Regions from separate parts of the Bradyrhizobium sp. Crot121 genome, predicted to be linked through region 1. Evidence: predicted binding sites of a transcription regulator. Region 1 holds the regulator's gene; the other holds the start of a gene.
What was found. The regulator PhoB, encoded in region 1, activates phosphate uptake and scavenging genes when phosphate is short. The targets are predictions, from matches to a motif close to TGTCATNNANCTGTCAT.
Positions count from the first base shown of each region.

Region 2: the regulator PhoB is predicted to act here: its motif matches at 1,908-1,924, upstream of phnF (phosphonate metabolism transcriptional regulator PhnF).

Region 1 is NZ_JCAMOR010000006.1:53,713-60,924, forward strand. Features, by position in the region: gene AC5ZGW_RS08555 (GcrA family cell cycle regulator) at 201-716, shown strand; gene phoB (phosphate regulon transcriptional regulator PhoB) at 838-1,545, opposite strand; gene phoU (phosphate signaling complex protein PhoU) at 1,662-2,378, opposite strand; gene pstB (phosphate ABC transporter ATP-binding protein PstB) at 2,390-3,211, opposite strand; gene pstA (phosphate ABC transporter permease PstA) at 3,208-4,053, opposite strand; gene pstC (phosphate ABC transporter permease subunit PstC) at 4,055-5,044, opposite strand; gene pstS (phosphate ABC transporter substrate-binding protein PstS) at 5,246-6,256, opposite strand; gene AC5ZGW_RS08590 (ATP-binding protein) at 6,400-7,212, opposite strand, start outside.
Region 2 is NZ_JCAMOR010000005.1:144,898-152,109, forward strand. Features, by position in the region: gene AC5ZGW_RS07875 (carbon-phosphorus lyase complex subunit) at 1-771, opposite strand, end outside; gene phnH (phosphonate C-P lyase system protein PhnH) at 774-1,379, opposite strand; gene phnG (phosphonate C-P lyase system protein PhnG) at 1,384-1,845, opposite strand; gene phnF (phosphonate metabolism transcriptional regulator PhnF) at 1,959-2,690, shown strand; gene phnE (phosphonate ABC transporter, permease protein PhnE) at 2,864-3,712, opposite strand; gene phnE (phosphonate ABC transporter, permease protein PhnE) at 3,709-4,593, opposite strand; gene phnD (phosphonate ABC transporter substrate-binding protein) at 4,678-5,613, opposite strand; gene phnC (phosphonate ABC transporter ATP-binding protein) at 5,776-6,591, opposite strand; gene AC5ZGW_RS07915 (LbetaH domain-containing protein) at 6,778-7,212, shown strand, end outside.

The DNA.
Region 1 (7,212 bases):
ATTGTAGCGTCTAGCCTGTCGGGTACGACATCTCGTGCGGCAGTTTTGATCCCTTAGAGTCCTTTGTGTGCGGCGTACACGTTCGGGTGCGGTTTTCGTGCCCGGCGAGCCTTAAGGGATTCTGCCCGCAGGGATTTTTGAGATTAGGCATCGCAGCGCTGTCCCAGGATCGGCCGGCGCAACGCGAAGGGAAAGATGCGATGACGGTATTGACCTGGTCCGACGAACGCGTCGAGCAGTTGAAAAAGCTCTGGGAAGGTGGCCTCTCGGCCAGCCAGATCGCTGCGGAACTGGGCAACGTGACCCGCAATGCGGTGATCGGCAAGGTGCACCGGCTCGGCCTCTCGGGCCGCGCCAAGAGTCCTGCTGCAGCCGCGCCGCGGCAGCGCAAGGCGCGTCCCGCACAGCCGATGATGCGCGTGGCGCGTCCGGTCTCCCGCGGCAACACCGCGCTCGCCCACGCCTTCGAGGTGGAGGTGGAAGCGGACCCTATCGCCTACGACAATGTGGTGCCGATGAGCCAGCGGCTGTCGCTGCTCGAATTGAACGAGGCCACCTGCCACTGGCCGGTCGGCGATCCCTCGAGCCCGGAATTCTTCTTCTGCGGCGGCAAGGCGCTTCCCGGCCTGCCCTATTGCGCGCACCACTCCCGCATCGCCTACCAGCCGGCGGCTGACCGCCGCCGTCCGACGGTCAAGCCGTCACAAGGCAAGTAAGCCGACGACAGATCGTAGCCTGGGTGGAGCGCAGCGCAACCCGGGAACGCTGTATCGGCGGGTCCAAATTTCCCCGGGGTTACGCTTCGCTGCACCCGGGCTACGGATTGAGGTCGCCGGTTTACGACTGCTCGGCCTTCGCGAAGCGATCATCGAGCGCGTAGCCCGCGCCGCGGACGGTACGGATCGGGTCCTGCTCGCGGCCGGGATTGAGCAATTTGCGCAGGCGGCCGATGTGAACGTCGACGGTGCGCTCGTCGATATAGATGTCGCGGCCCCAAACGCTGTCGAGCAGCTGCTCGCGGCTGAACACGCGGCCGGGATGCTCCAGGAAGAACTCCAGCAGGCGATATTCGGTCGGGCCGAGATCGATCGGGCGGCCCGAGCGCGCGACGCGGCGCTTCTCGCGGTCGAGTTCGATGTCGCCATAGGTGAGCACGGTGGCGAGCCGCTCCGGGCTTGCCCGGCGCAACAGGCCCTTCACCCGCGCGAGCAGTTCAGGCACCGAGAACGGCTTGACGATGTAGTCGTCGGCACCGGTCGCCAGCCCCCTCACGCGCTCGCTTTCCTCGCCGCGCGCGGTCAGCATGATGATCGGGAGCTGCTTGGTCTCCGGCCGCGCCCGCAGACGGCGGCACAGCTCGATGCCGGAGAGTCCCGGCAGCATCCAGTCGAGCACGACAAGGTCGGGAATACGTTCCTTGAGCCTTGTGTCCGCATCGTCTCCACGGGCGACCGTTTCGACATCATAGCCTTCTGCATCGAGATTGTAGCGCAACAGCGTCGTCAGCGCTTCTTCGTCTTCGACCACCAGAATGCGTGCGCTCATCGGCTTGGCTTCTCCTATAGCGGGATGACTCTCTGCTTGAATCGTCATCCCACTCTTCCTTTGATGTTTGAGCAGGATCTTGGCTGAAAGCCGGCGTCGACTTTCCGGATGTTGCTCTAGTTGCCCGGAACGGTCGTGGCGAACGTCGTCATATCCCCCTTCGGCCGCTTGTCGGTGATCTGCTGACCCTCGATCATGTAGAAGACCGTTTCCGCGATGTTGGTGGCGTGGTCGCCGATCCGCTCGATATTCTTGGCGCAGAACATCAGGTGGATGCAGAACGAGATGTTGCGCGGATCTTCCATCATGTAGGTGAGGAGCTCGCGGAACAGCGAGGTGCAGATCGCGTCCACCTCCTCGTCGCTCTTCCAGACGTTCATCGCCGCCGGCAGATCGTGCGCGGCATAGGCGTCGAGCACGGACTTGACCTGCGACAGCACGAGGTCGGTCATGTGCTCCAGGCCGCGGATCAGCTTCAGCGGCTGGAAGTCGTTCTCCAGCGCGGCGACGCGCTTGCCCATGTTCTTGGCGAGGTCGCCGATCCGCTCGAGGTCGGTCGCCACCCGCATCGCGCCGACGATCTCGCGCAGGTCGACAGCCATCGGCTGGCGGCGGGCGATCGTCAGCACGGCGCGCTCCTCGATCACGCGCTGCAGGCTGTCGATCTCGATGTCGGAAGCGACGACACGCTTGCCGAGCGCGACGTCGCGGCGGATCAGCGCATCGACGGATTCGGTGATCATCCGTTCGACCAGCCCGCCCATCTCTGCGACCAGACGGGTCAGTTCCTGAAGATCGCTGTCGAATGCCTTGGCGGTATGTTCAGAAGCCATGATGTCCCTCCTCAACCAAACCGGCCGGTGATGTAGTCCTGGGTGCGTCGATCGCTCGGCGAGGTGAAGATCTTGCTGGTGTCGTCGAACTCGATCAGTTCGCCCAGATACATGAACGCGGTCTTGTCGGAGACGCGCGCCGCCTGCTGCATGTTATGCGTGACGATCGCGATCGTGTAGTCCTCCGACAATTCCTGGATCAGCTCCTCGACCTTGGCGGTCGAGATCGGATCGAGCGCCGAGCAGGGCTCGTCGAACAGGATAACTTCGGGCCGCACCGCAACCGTGCGGGCGATGCAGAGGCGCTGCTGCTGGCCGCCGGAGAGGCTCAGGCCGGAGGCGTTGAGCTTGTCCTTGACCTCGTTCCACAGCGCGCCGCCGCGCAGCGCTTTCTCGACGCGGCCGTCCATTTCAGATTTCGAGATCTTCTCGTAAAGGCGGATGCCGAAGGCGATGTTCTCATAGATCGTCATCGGGAACGGCGTCGGCTTCTGGAACACCATTCCGATCCGCGCCCGCAGCAGGTTGAGGTCGAGCTTGGGGTCGAGGATGTTGGTCTGGTCCAGCATCAACTGGCCGGTGGCGCGCTGGCCGGGATACAGGTCGTACATCCGGTTGAAGATCCGGAGCAGGGTCGACTTGCCGCAGCCGGACGGGCCGATAAAGGCGGTGACGCGGTTGGTGCCGAGCGTCAGGTTGATGTTCTTCAACGCATGGTGCTCGCCGTAATAGAAGTTGAGGCTGCGTGCAGTCACCTTTGGCGCCGCTTCCGGCAGCGACTTCTGGGGAATGGCCGCGCTCGGGCTGGTCGTCGATACGGACAGATCGGTCATTTTGCGCTCCTTTCGGCGCCGAGAATGCGCGCGCCGATGTTGAGCGCGAGCACGGTCAAGGTGATAAGCAAGGCCCCGCTCCAGGCGAGCTCCTTCCAATAGGCGTAGGGGCTCTGCACGAAGTTGTTGATGGTCACCGGCAGGTTCGCCATCGTCTTGGTCAGGTTCAGGCTGAAGAACTGATTGGACAGCGCGGTGAACAGCAGCGGCGCGGTCTCACCGGCGACGCGGGCGGTCGCCAGCAGCACGCCCGTGATCAGGCCGGAGCGCGCCGCGCGATAGGCAATCCGCTTGATCACCAGCGAGCGCGGAAGGCCAAGCGCGGAGGCCGCCTCCCGCAGCGGGTTGGGGACGAGCAGCAGCATGTCCTCGGTAGTGCGGAGCACAACCGGGATGACGATCACCGCCAGCGCCAGACAGCCGGCCAGCGCGGAGAAGCCGCCCATCGGCACGACGACCGCGCCATAGATGAACAGGCCGATGATGATCGACGGCGCGCTCAAGAGGATGTCGTTGATGAAGCGGATCACCGAGGTGAGCCGGTCATGCTTGCCGTATTCGGCCAGATAGGTGCCCGCGAACAGGCCGAGCGGCGCGCCGATGCCGACACCGATCACGGTCATGATCACCGAGCCGACGATCGCGTTCAACAGACCGCCATCGGTGGAGCCGGGCGGCGGCGTGTTCTTGGTGAAGACGTCGAGGCTGAGGCCGGCGAGACCGTTGTAGAACAGCGTGAACAGGATCAGCGCCAGCCAGGTCACCCCGAACGCGGCAGCGGCGATGCAAAGCCCGCGGATGATGATGTCGTTGCGGCGGCGTGCTTTGTAAATCGGGTTCATGTCAGTTCCCCGCCTTCCTTTCCAGACGCATCAGCATCAGTCGCGCGCAAGCGAGAACGATGAATGTCAGCACGAACAGCAAGAGGCCGAGCAGGATCAGGCCCGACTGGTGCAATCCGTCACTCTCGGCGAATTCGCTGGCGATCGCCGCCGAGATCGTCGTGCCCGGCGCGAAGATCGAGGAGGAGATGCGGAACGAATTGCCGATGATGAAGGTCACGGCCATGGTTTCGCCGAGGGCGCGGCCGAGCGCCAGCATGATGCCGCCGATCACGCCGACGCGGGTATAGGGGATCACGACGTTGCGGACGACTTCCCAGGTGGTGCAGCCGACCCCGTAGGCCGCCTCCTTGAGGACCGGCGGCACCGTCTTGAACACGTCGACCGAGATCGCCGTGATGAAGGGCAGCACCATGATCGCCAGGATCAGCGCGGCGTTGAACAGGCTGAGATAGGATGGCGGGCCTGCGAATATCGCACCCAGCACCGGCACGCCGTCGAACACGCGGATCATGAACGGCTGGAACGTGTTGGCGAGGAACGGGCCCAGCACGAAGAAGCCCCACATGCCGTAGATGATCGAGGGGATGCCGGCGAGCAGTTCGATCGCGATGCCGATCGGGCGGCGCAGCCATTGTGGGCAGAGCTCGGTGAGGAAGATCGCAATGCCGATGCCAACTGGAATGGCAATCATCATCGCGATGACAGAGGTGATCAGCGTGCCGTAGATCGGCCCGAGCGCGCCGAGCACCGGCGGGTCTGCCGAAGGCGCCCAGCGCTGGGTCCACAGGAACGAGAAGCCGTATTCCTTCATTGCCGGCCAGGCGCCGGCGATCAGCGAAAGGATGATACCGCCTAGGATCAGGAGCACCGAAATCGCGCAGGCGCGAGTGATCCAGTAGAAGGTGATGTCACCGAGTTTGAAGGCGCTGAGGGCCCTGGCACGATCGTAAGGTCCGGAGGCTGCCATTACGTCGCTTTGAACGGCCATGTCTGCCACGCCAATCCCCTGTGTTTACTCGATCGCAACTTACTGCGCGACCCGTTCTGAACGTTTTCCCGCATCGTCGCAGGATGCACCCCGTCGGGCGTAGACCCGGAATCCACAGCTTCGGTTGCGAAGCGATGGATTCCGGTTTCTCGACTTTGTCGCGCCCGCAGAGGACGGGGCGCGACGCTCGCTATGCGAGCCTCAGCTCTTGATGTCCGACGACCAGGTCTTCTCGATCAGCTTGACGACCGGCTCCGGCATCGGGATGTAGTCGAGCTCTTCGGCGGCCTTGCCACCCTTCTCGAACGACCACTTGAAGAACTTGATGGCTTCGGCCGAGGCCGCCTTATCCGTCGGCTCCTTGTGCATCAGGATGAAGGTCGCCGCGGTGATCGGCCAGGACGCATCGCCTGGCTGGTCGGTCAGGATCACGTAGTAGCCCGGAGCCTTGGCCCAGTCCGCGTTGGAAGCAGCGGCCTGGAACGCAGCAATGGTCGGCTGCACGGTCTTGCCGGCCTTGTTGACCATCGCCGCATAGGTCAGCTTGTTCTGCTTGGCGTAGGCGTATTCGACATAGCCGATGGCGTTCTTGGTCTGGCTGATGTTGCCGGCAACACCCTCGTTACCCTTGGCGCCAACGCCAACCGGCCACTCGACCGCGGTGCCCGAACCGACCTTGGACTTCCAATCGGCATTCGACTTGGAGAGGAAGTCGGTGAAGTTGAAGGTGGTGCCCGAACCGTCGGAACGGCGGACCACGGTGATAGCGTCGGAGGGCAGCTTCAGCTTCGGATTGAGCTTGGCGATCGCCGCATCGTCCCACTTGGTGATCTTGCCGAGATAGATGTTGCCGAGCACCTCGCCCGACAGCACCAGTTCGCCCGGCTTGATGCCTTCGAGGTTCACGACCGGCACGATCGCGCCCATCACCATCGGCCACTGGACGAGTCCGTCCTTCTCGAGCTGCTCGGCCTTCAGCGGCGCATCGGTGGCACCGAAGGTCACGGTCTTGGCCTGGATCTGCTTGATGCCGGCGCCGGAGCCGATCGACTGATAATTCAGCCCGTTGCCCGTTTCCTTCTTATAGGCGTCCGCCCATTTGGAATAGATCGGGAACGGAAAGGTCGCGCCCGCGCCAGTGATATCGGCCGCAAAGGCCGACGTCGAAACGGCCACCAAGCCGGCAGCGACGATTGTCCTAAAGAAATTCATGGGGTGGTCTCCAATCCTGTGAGCGAAGCGCCGGATGCGCCCGATCGCGCTCACGCCGGTCCGTTTAGGAGCGGTCGATGCTCGTTTTACGAAGGTTGGATGACAGTTGGATGACACATTCAACCAATTGAAAGTGCTTGATTTTATGCCGCCACAGGGGTCTTCACCTGGGGAAAACAGGCGGTAAAAGTGGCGCCGTTTTTCGGCACGCTTTCGATCAAAAGACGGCCGCGATGACGGTTAAGAATATGTTTCACCAAGGATAATCCAAGCCCGGTTCCGCCCTGGAGGCGGCTGTCGCCGACGTCGACCCGGTAGAAGCGCTCGGTCAGCCGCGGCAGGTGTTCCGGGGCGATGCCGGGACCGAAATCCCGCACCAGGACCCGGATCTCCGGGGCGCCCTCGCCGGAGGCGGCCTCCTTCAGCGAGACGATCACCCGGCCGCCGGAGGCGCCATATTTCAGGGCGTTCTCGATCAGGTTCTCGAACAGCCGCAACAGCTCCTCGCGGTCGCCCGCGATCATGACCGGCGTCTCGGGAAGCTGGATCTCGATCACGACCTGCCGCTCGCGCGCCAGCGGCTCCAGGCCGTCGGCGACCTGGCGGATGATCGGGATCAGGTCGACGCAGGTGTCAGGGCGGACATGGGCCGAGAGCTCGACCCGCGACAGCGACAACAGATCGTCGATCAGCCGCGCCATCCGCGTGGCCTGGGTGTGCATGATGCCGAGGAAGCGCTCCCGCGCCCGCGGATCGTCCCTGGCCGGCCCCTGCAGGGTGTCGATGAAGCCCGACAGCGCCGCGAGCGGCGTCCGCAATTCGTGGCTGGCATTGGCGACGAAGTCGGCGCGCATTTCCTCGACCCGGCGCAGCGGCGTCAGGTCGTGGAAGGTCATCAGCATGCATTTGTCGGTGCCGCCGAACAGGGTCGGCACCGGCACCGGCGTGATCACCAA
Region 2 (7,212 bases), on a different contig from region 1:
CATCTGGCACTCGGTGAGTTCGATTCTCCCGAGCGGAACGGCAAAACCCGCATCCTCGGCGAAGAATTCGACATCAACCTCGCCGAAGCGGATCTCGCCGGCGAAGGGGTGGTTGCGGCCGTAGCCGCGCTGGGTGGAGTAGCCGAGCGCGAGCAGGAAACCTTCGTCGGCGCGCGCGAGATTCTGCAGCCGCAGATCGCGGTCGGCGGGGAAGCTGAGCGGCTCGCGTGTGAGATCGCCGATCGGCGCGTCCGCTTCTGCTTGCGGCGACGCTTCGATCAGACCATCGTGAGCGAGGATGTCGGTGACGCGCGGCGTCTCGGCGGACGATGTTTCGCCGGTCGCAGGCGCCTCCGGCACAAAACCCTCGGCAAGCTGCGGGTCGAGCAGGCGATGGGTATAGTCGAAGGTGGGGCCGAGGATCTGGCCGCCGGGAATGTCCTTGAAGGTCGCGGAGATGCGGCGGCGGATCTGCATGTTGCCGGTATCGACCGGCTCGGTGGCGCCGAAGCGCGGCAGCGTGGCGCGGAAGGCGCGAACCAGGAAGATCGCCTCGATCAGGTCGCCGCGCGCCTGCTTGATCGCGAGCGCGGCCAGCTCGCGGTCATAGAGCGAGCCTTCCGCCATGACGCGATCGACGCCGAGCGCAAGCTGTTCGGAGATCTGCGCAAGCGTAAGCTCCGGCACCTCCCGGTCGCCGCGCCGTTCATGCGCGAGCAGGCGATGGGCGTTCTCGATGGCGCGTTCGCCGCCCTTGACCGCAACGTACATCGTCAGTCCTTCCCATGAGCGAGCCGCGTGGTGCGCGGGATCGCAACAATCTCATCACCCGCGACCAGCACGACGTCGATGCCGCGCGGGAACAGCGTGGCGTTGACGGCGAGTTGATCGAACAGATCGTGCGGCTCAATGGTCGCTGTCAGCACGGTGGAGCCGTCGATGCCCGGGCCGCGCAGTTCGTAGGCCGCGCCGTGCGACAGGCTGCCAATCTGCAGGATCAGCGTGGTCGAACGATCGGGATATTCGCCGCTGCCGAGCGCGAAACGATCGAGCGCGGGGAGATTCTCGGGATCGCCGATCAGCGCAAAGCTTGCAATCGCGGGATCGCCGGTGATGGGCGCCCCGGTGTGGAACTTGAGCCATTTGGCGACTTCGGGGGTCGACATCGCGCCGTCGAGCCAGATCGGCGTATCGTGATCGAACAGCGTCAGCGCGATCGCGGCCGCGCCGTGCATCACGCCATCAGGCGCGCCGGCCGACGCCGCGATTCGCTCGACCTTCCCCGGACGCGCCATCGCGTTCATTACGGAACGGAATGTCGCCTGCGCCGACAAGACCTTGTCGGCGAAGCCCGGCGGCAGTTCGGCAATCGCCGTCATGTCTTCAGCCCTCACCGCGCACCATCGTATAGAAATCAACCCGCGTCGCCGCCGTCTCCGCGGCCACCCGGTCTCGCTTGGCGATCATGGCCGTGCGCAGCGGCGCGATCACCTCCTGCTCAACCGCATCGGCAAAATCGTCCGATTGCGCCATGGCGTCGCACAACGCGATCAGCCGCGCCTTCTCATGGTCGCGTCCGAGCGTGTAGCCGAAACCGACCTGGCCGGTCGAAAGCAGCACCGCCGCGCGCGAGACGGTCGCCTCGCCAATATTGAAGGGCGCGCCATCACCGCCGACCCGGCCGCGCACCATGACGAGGCCGTTTTCCGGCTCGCGCAGGGTCTTGTGAGCGGGCAGCGCCATCTCGCTGAGCCGGGCCGAAATGTCGGCAGCGTCCGACTGCGCGAGCACCGCCATTCCCGCCCGGCGCTGCGCCCGCCTGCTGTCTTGCTCGGTCTTCGTCATCTCGCGGAACCTTGCCTGACTGAAGTTGTCTATGATACTAGACAACTTGATAAGCAAACGCCATGACTGTTTCATGACAGAGGCATGATTTTCGACAGGACTGGGTTTCCGATATGAGTGTGCAGGACACCGCCTCATCGGGCGTCGCGCTGTGGCGCCTGGTCGCCGACGGCATCGAGCGCGGCATCGCCGAGGGCCGCTTTGCCGCCGGCGAGAAGCTGCCGGGCGAGATGGAGATCGCGGAGACCTACCGCGTGAACCGGCACACGGTGCGGCGCGCCCTGGCGGCGCTCGCCGAGCGCGGACTGGTGCGTGCCGAACGCGGCAGCGGCACTTATGTCGAGGTGCAGAAAATCGCCTATCCGCTGCGCTCGCGCACGCGGTTCTCGGAGATCGTCGGCGCCGGCGGCCGCGAGCCACGCGGGCAATTGATCGATGCCTCGGAAGACGTGGCGAGCCGGGAATTGGCGCGGGAACTCGGACTGAAGGTCGGCGCGCCACTGGTCCGGATCGAGTCGCTGCGGTTCGCCGACCGCGCGCCGATCTGCGTCTCCACCTCCTGGCTTTCGGCCGAGCGCTTTCCGGGCGCGGGAGAGGTGTTCGCCAGCGTCCGCTCGATGACGAAACTGCTCGAACATTTCGGCATCCGCGACTATCGCCGCACCTCGACGCGGATCACCGCCGGCATCGTCGACGCTACCGACGCCGCGCGGCTCGACCTGGCGCTCGGCCGCCCGATCCTGGTGGTCGACTCGACCGACGTCGATCTGGACGACAAGCCGCTGGTGACAAAGCGCTCGCGTTTTGCGGCGGAGCGCGTGGAGTTCTTGGTGGAGAACGGGTAATCCAGTTCTTCCCTCTCCCCGCTCTTCGCGGGGGCGAGACGAGCAAAGCTCACTCTGCGAGGGTTAGGGTGAGGGGCTGCTTCTGCAAATTCGATAGGCGAGAGTGCGCGGAGGGGCCCCTCACCCGGCGCTTCGCGCCGACCTCTTCCCGCAAGAGCGGGGCGAGGTGACTCCTACGCCAGCGTGCGCTGGCCGATGATGGCGAAGCGGAGTTTTGTCGAAATCCAGTCGATCACGGCGACCGCGATCAGGATCATCAGTATCAGGAACGATACCTTCTGCCATTCCAGCACGCGGATCTGCTCGGCGAGCTGCAGCCCGATGCCGCCGGCACCGACGATGCCGATGATCGTGGCCGAACGCGTGTTCGATTCGATGAAATAGAGCACCTGACCCGCGATCACGGGCAGGACCTGCGGGATCAGGCCGAAGCGGATCTCGTGCAGGACGCCGCCGCCGGAAGCTCTGATGCCCTCGACCTGCTTCTTGTCGGCGCCTTCAATGGCCTCGGAGAACAATTTGCCGAAGGCGCCGAAATCCGACACCGCGATGGCGAGCACGCCGGCGAACGGGCCGAGACCGACGACATTGATCCACACCAAGGCCCAGATCAGCGTGTCGACGCCGCGGATCGTATCCAGGAAACGTCGCACCGGGAAACGGAAGATGGCGGAGGGCACGATGTTGCGCGCGGCGAGCAGGCTGACCGGCAGCGCCATGAACGCGGCCAGCGTCGTGCCGAGCAGCGCGATCGACAGCGTCTCGCCGAGCGCGGAGAGATAGGTCGGCAGCGACGAGCCGGGATCGGGCGGGATCATCATCAGCGTGATCCAGCCGAGCTCACGCAGCCCGCTCACCAGCTTGGTCGGCGAGAAGTCCAGATCGAACAGGCCGAAGGCGAAGACCGCTGATGCCGCCAGCAGCATCAAGGGCGTGGCGAGGCGCGCCGAGGCCGGGCGGTCGAAAACGTCAGGGTATTTCGTCCGCAGCGCCTGCGAATCCGGCTTTGGCAACTGGCTCATGCCCGCCCCTCCTTGCCGAACAGTTTTGCGCGCAGCCAGCCGGTGGTGATGTCGATCACGAACACGGTCAGGACGATGGTGACCAGGATGGCGCTGACGTCGGAATAATAGAATTTGCGAATCGCGACCACGAGCTCCTGCCCGATGCCGCCGGCGCCGACAAAGCCCATCACGGACGCTTCGCGCACATTGATCTCGAAGCGCAGCAGCGCGTAGCTGGCATAGCCCGCCGAGACCTGCGGCAGCACGGCGAACCGCATGCAGGACAGCCAGCTCGCGCCGGTCGAGCGGATGCCCTCCACCGGCTTCATGTCGGCATTCTCGACGATCTCGGAGAACAATTTGCCGAGCGCGCCGGTGGAGTGCACGGCGATCGCCAGCACGCCCGCCATCGGCCCGAGCCCGAACGCGATCACGAACACCAGCGCGAACACGATGGCGGGCACGGTGCGCGCAAATTCGAGCAGGCGGCGGACAACAAAGCGCAGCCAGGGCCCGGGCGAGGTGTTCTGTGCGGCGAAAAAGTTCAGCGCAAAGGCAAAGACGGCGCCGGTCAGCGTGCCGACATAGCTGATCAAGATGGTCTCGGCGAGCAGCTTCAGCCAATTCTTCCAGCCCCAGAACCATTCGCCGAAATCGGTCCAGACCCGCTGGCCGTTATCGAGCGTGAGGATGCGGTCGAAATAGGAGACGAAGTTGCCGAAATAGGTGAAGAGCGTGCGCAGGTTCACCTCGGCGCCGATGCCGGCAACGGTCAGCGCCGCGATGAACACCGCCGCCGCCAAGGCCATCTTCAACCGCTTGCGCGCGACTGCCTTGCGATAGGCATCGTTCAGCGCGGCGAGCTGCTGGGCGGGAAGGATGGATACGGCGGTGGCCATCTGCTCTGCTTGGGATCTGCTGCTTGTCCTCAACGGAACAGGCCGGGTCGCGATCGATCCGGCCTGCGTATTCGCGTCGATCGATCAGGAGGCCTTCTTCTTGCGCAGGGCGTCGACGAACTTGATCAGCTCGATCGTGCCGTCCCAATCCTTGGTGGTCGCGGGATGGAAGCCCTTCTTCTGGCCGTCGGAGAGCTTGTCGAACGCCGCCTTGTCCTTCGTCGGCACCTCGAAGAAGGCCTTGGCGATCGCGGCCTTGAGATCGTCGGGAAGGTCGGAGTTGTAGGCATAGGGTCCGTTGATGATCTCGGCCGACTTATGGACGATGCGGAAATCATCCTTCTTCATCGGCGAGCCGTCGGCGTTCTTCAGCATGCCCTTGTGCAGCATCTGGGCGAGCGTGGAGTCATCGTCGCTGGTCCACTGGTTGGCAGCAACATCAACCGTGCCCTGCGCCAGCGCGAGCATCGCGTTCTCGTGGCTGCCGGTGAAGACAACCTTGCTGAAATAGGCTTCGGCGTCCGGAATGCCCTTCTTGTTGAGCTCGAAGCGCGGCACGTTGTTGCCGGAGGTCGAGTTCGGATCGACGAGGCCGAGGTTCTTGCCCTTCACGTCCTCGATGGTCTTGTAGGGGCTGCTCGCCTTGACGAAGAACATCGAGTAGTAGCCGGTGGAGCCGTCGGCGTTGATGTCGTTGGCGAAGGCGTCGGTCTTGACGCCGGTCAGCCGCGCGCGGGCGAAGGAGGCCGAACCGTAGCTGGCGATCTGGATGTTGCCGGAGCGCTGGCCTTCGATCACCGCAGCATAGTCGTTGGCGATGCGCAGCGTGACCTTCACGCCGAGTTCCTTGGAGAGATAGTTGACGAACGGCGTCCAGCGCTCGGTGACACCGGACGCGTTTTCAGCCGGCACGACCGCGAAGGTCAGCTCCGGATATTTGGCCTTCCAGTCCTGCGCCGACGCGGACGCGGTGAGCGCGAGCGCGGCAGCGCCGGCGAGAACGATGCGACGAGTGATCATGGTTTACCCCTGCTGTTATGGTAGCGCCTGGATCACGATCCGAGACGCAACGGGATCGTGATCTCATCTCTTGTTTGAACACGACCGGTTTCCACTTTTCCGGACCATGCTGTAAAGGCCGACTGCACCTGCAGCGGCTTTCCCTGCATAAGGTTACGGCGTTCAGGCCGCGGCTGCGGTGCCGAGCGCCGGAGCTGTTGCGGCACCGGGCGCGGGCATTGGCGCCCCGCCGATGACATCATTGGCCTCGAGATCGTAGAGCTCGCGGGCGATGTGATCGGTCAGCGTCGACGGCTGGCCATCGAACACCACGCGGCCCGCCGCCATGCCGATCAGGCGGTCGCAATAGCTGCGCGCCAGATCGAGCGAATGCAGGTTGCAGAGCACCGTGATGCCGAAATGCTTGTTGATGCGCAGCAGCGCATCCATCACGATCTTGGTATTGCGCGGATCGAGCGAGGCGATCGGCTCGTCGGCGAGGATGATATCGGGCTCCTGCACCAGCGCGCGAGCGATGGCCACGCGCTGCTGCTGGCCGCCGGAGAGCTGGTCGGCGCGCTGGGCGGCGAACTGCGCGATGTCGAACTGCTCGAGCGCCGACATCGCCAGCGCCCTGTCCTGCTCGGGCCAAAGCTGGGTCAACGAGCGCCAGGCCGGCATTTCGGCAAGGCGGCCCATCAGCACATTGGTCAGCACATCGAGCCGGCCGACCAGATTGAACTGCTGAAAGATCATCGCCGAACGCGCGCGCCACTGCCGCAGCGCCTTGCCGCGCAGCGCGGTGACATCGACACCTTCGAACAGGATGCGGCCTTCGGTCGGATCGGCGAGACGGTTGACCATCCGCAACAAGGTCGACTTGCCGGCGCCCGAGCGACCGATCACGCCGACGAAACTACCGGGCTGGACCGAGAACGAAGCATTGTCGACCGCGGCTTTTGTGCCGAAACGGCACGTCAAACCTTCAACCACCAGCATGCAGTGCTCCGAACCCGTCACGTCGCGTAACGGCTAACGCCGCTGAATTACAGTTGTGTGACAAACGCGCTGCAGTGCGGCGATCCTCCACACCGCCGGCGATGTCACGCATCTGTCACGCTACTGTTATGAAGCGCATCGAAGACGTGCGCTCCCCCACAACAATTCGACGAGGCGAAGAAGAAGATGGCCGGCAAGATGCTTTCCGTTGTACCAACGGTCGATCCCACCGCCGCGGTGCGCGATAGCCAGCTTGGGGCCTATACCGAGGTCGGAGCGCGCAGCATCCTGCTCGACGTCACGATGGGTGACTATTCATATGTCGTGAACGACGCGCAGCTCACTTACACCACGATCGGCAAATTCTGCTCGATCGCGGCAATGACCCGGATCAATCCGGGCAATCATCCGATGCATCGTCCGTCGCAGGCGCATTTCACCTATCGCGCCAGCGCATACTTCCCAGGCGAACATGACGAGGCCGAATTCTTCGCATGGCGCCGAGAGCACCGCGTGCATATCGGCCATGACGTCTGGATTGGACATGGCGCGATCATCCTGCCCGGACGCTCGATTGGAACCGGCGCGGTGGTCGCGGCTGGCGCGATCGTGACCAAGGAT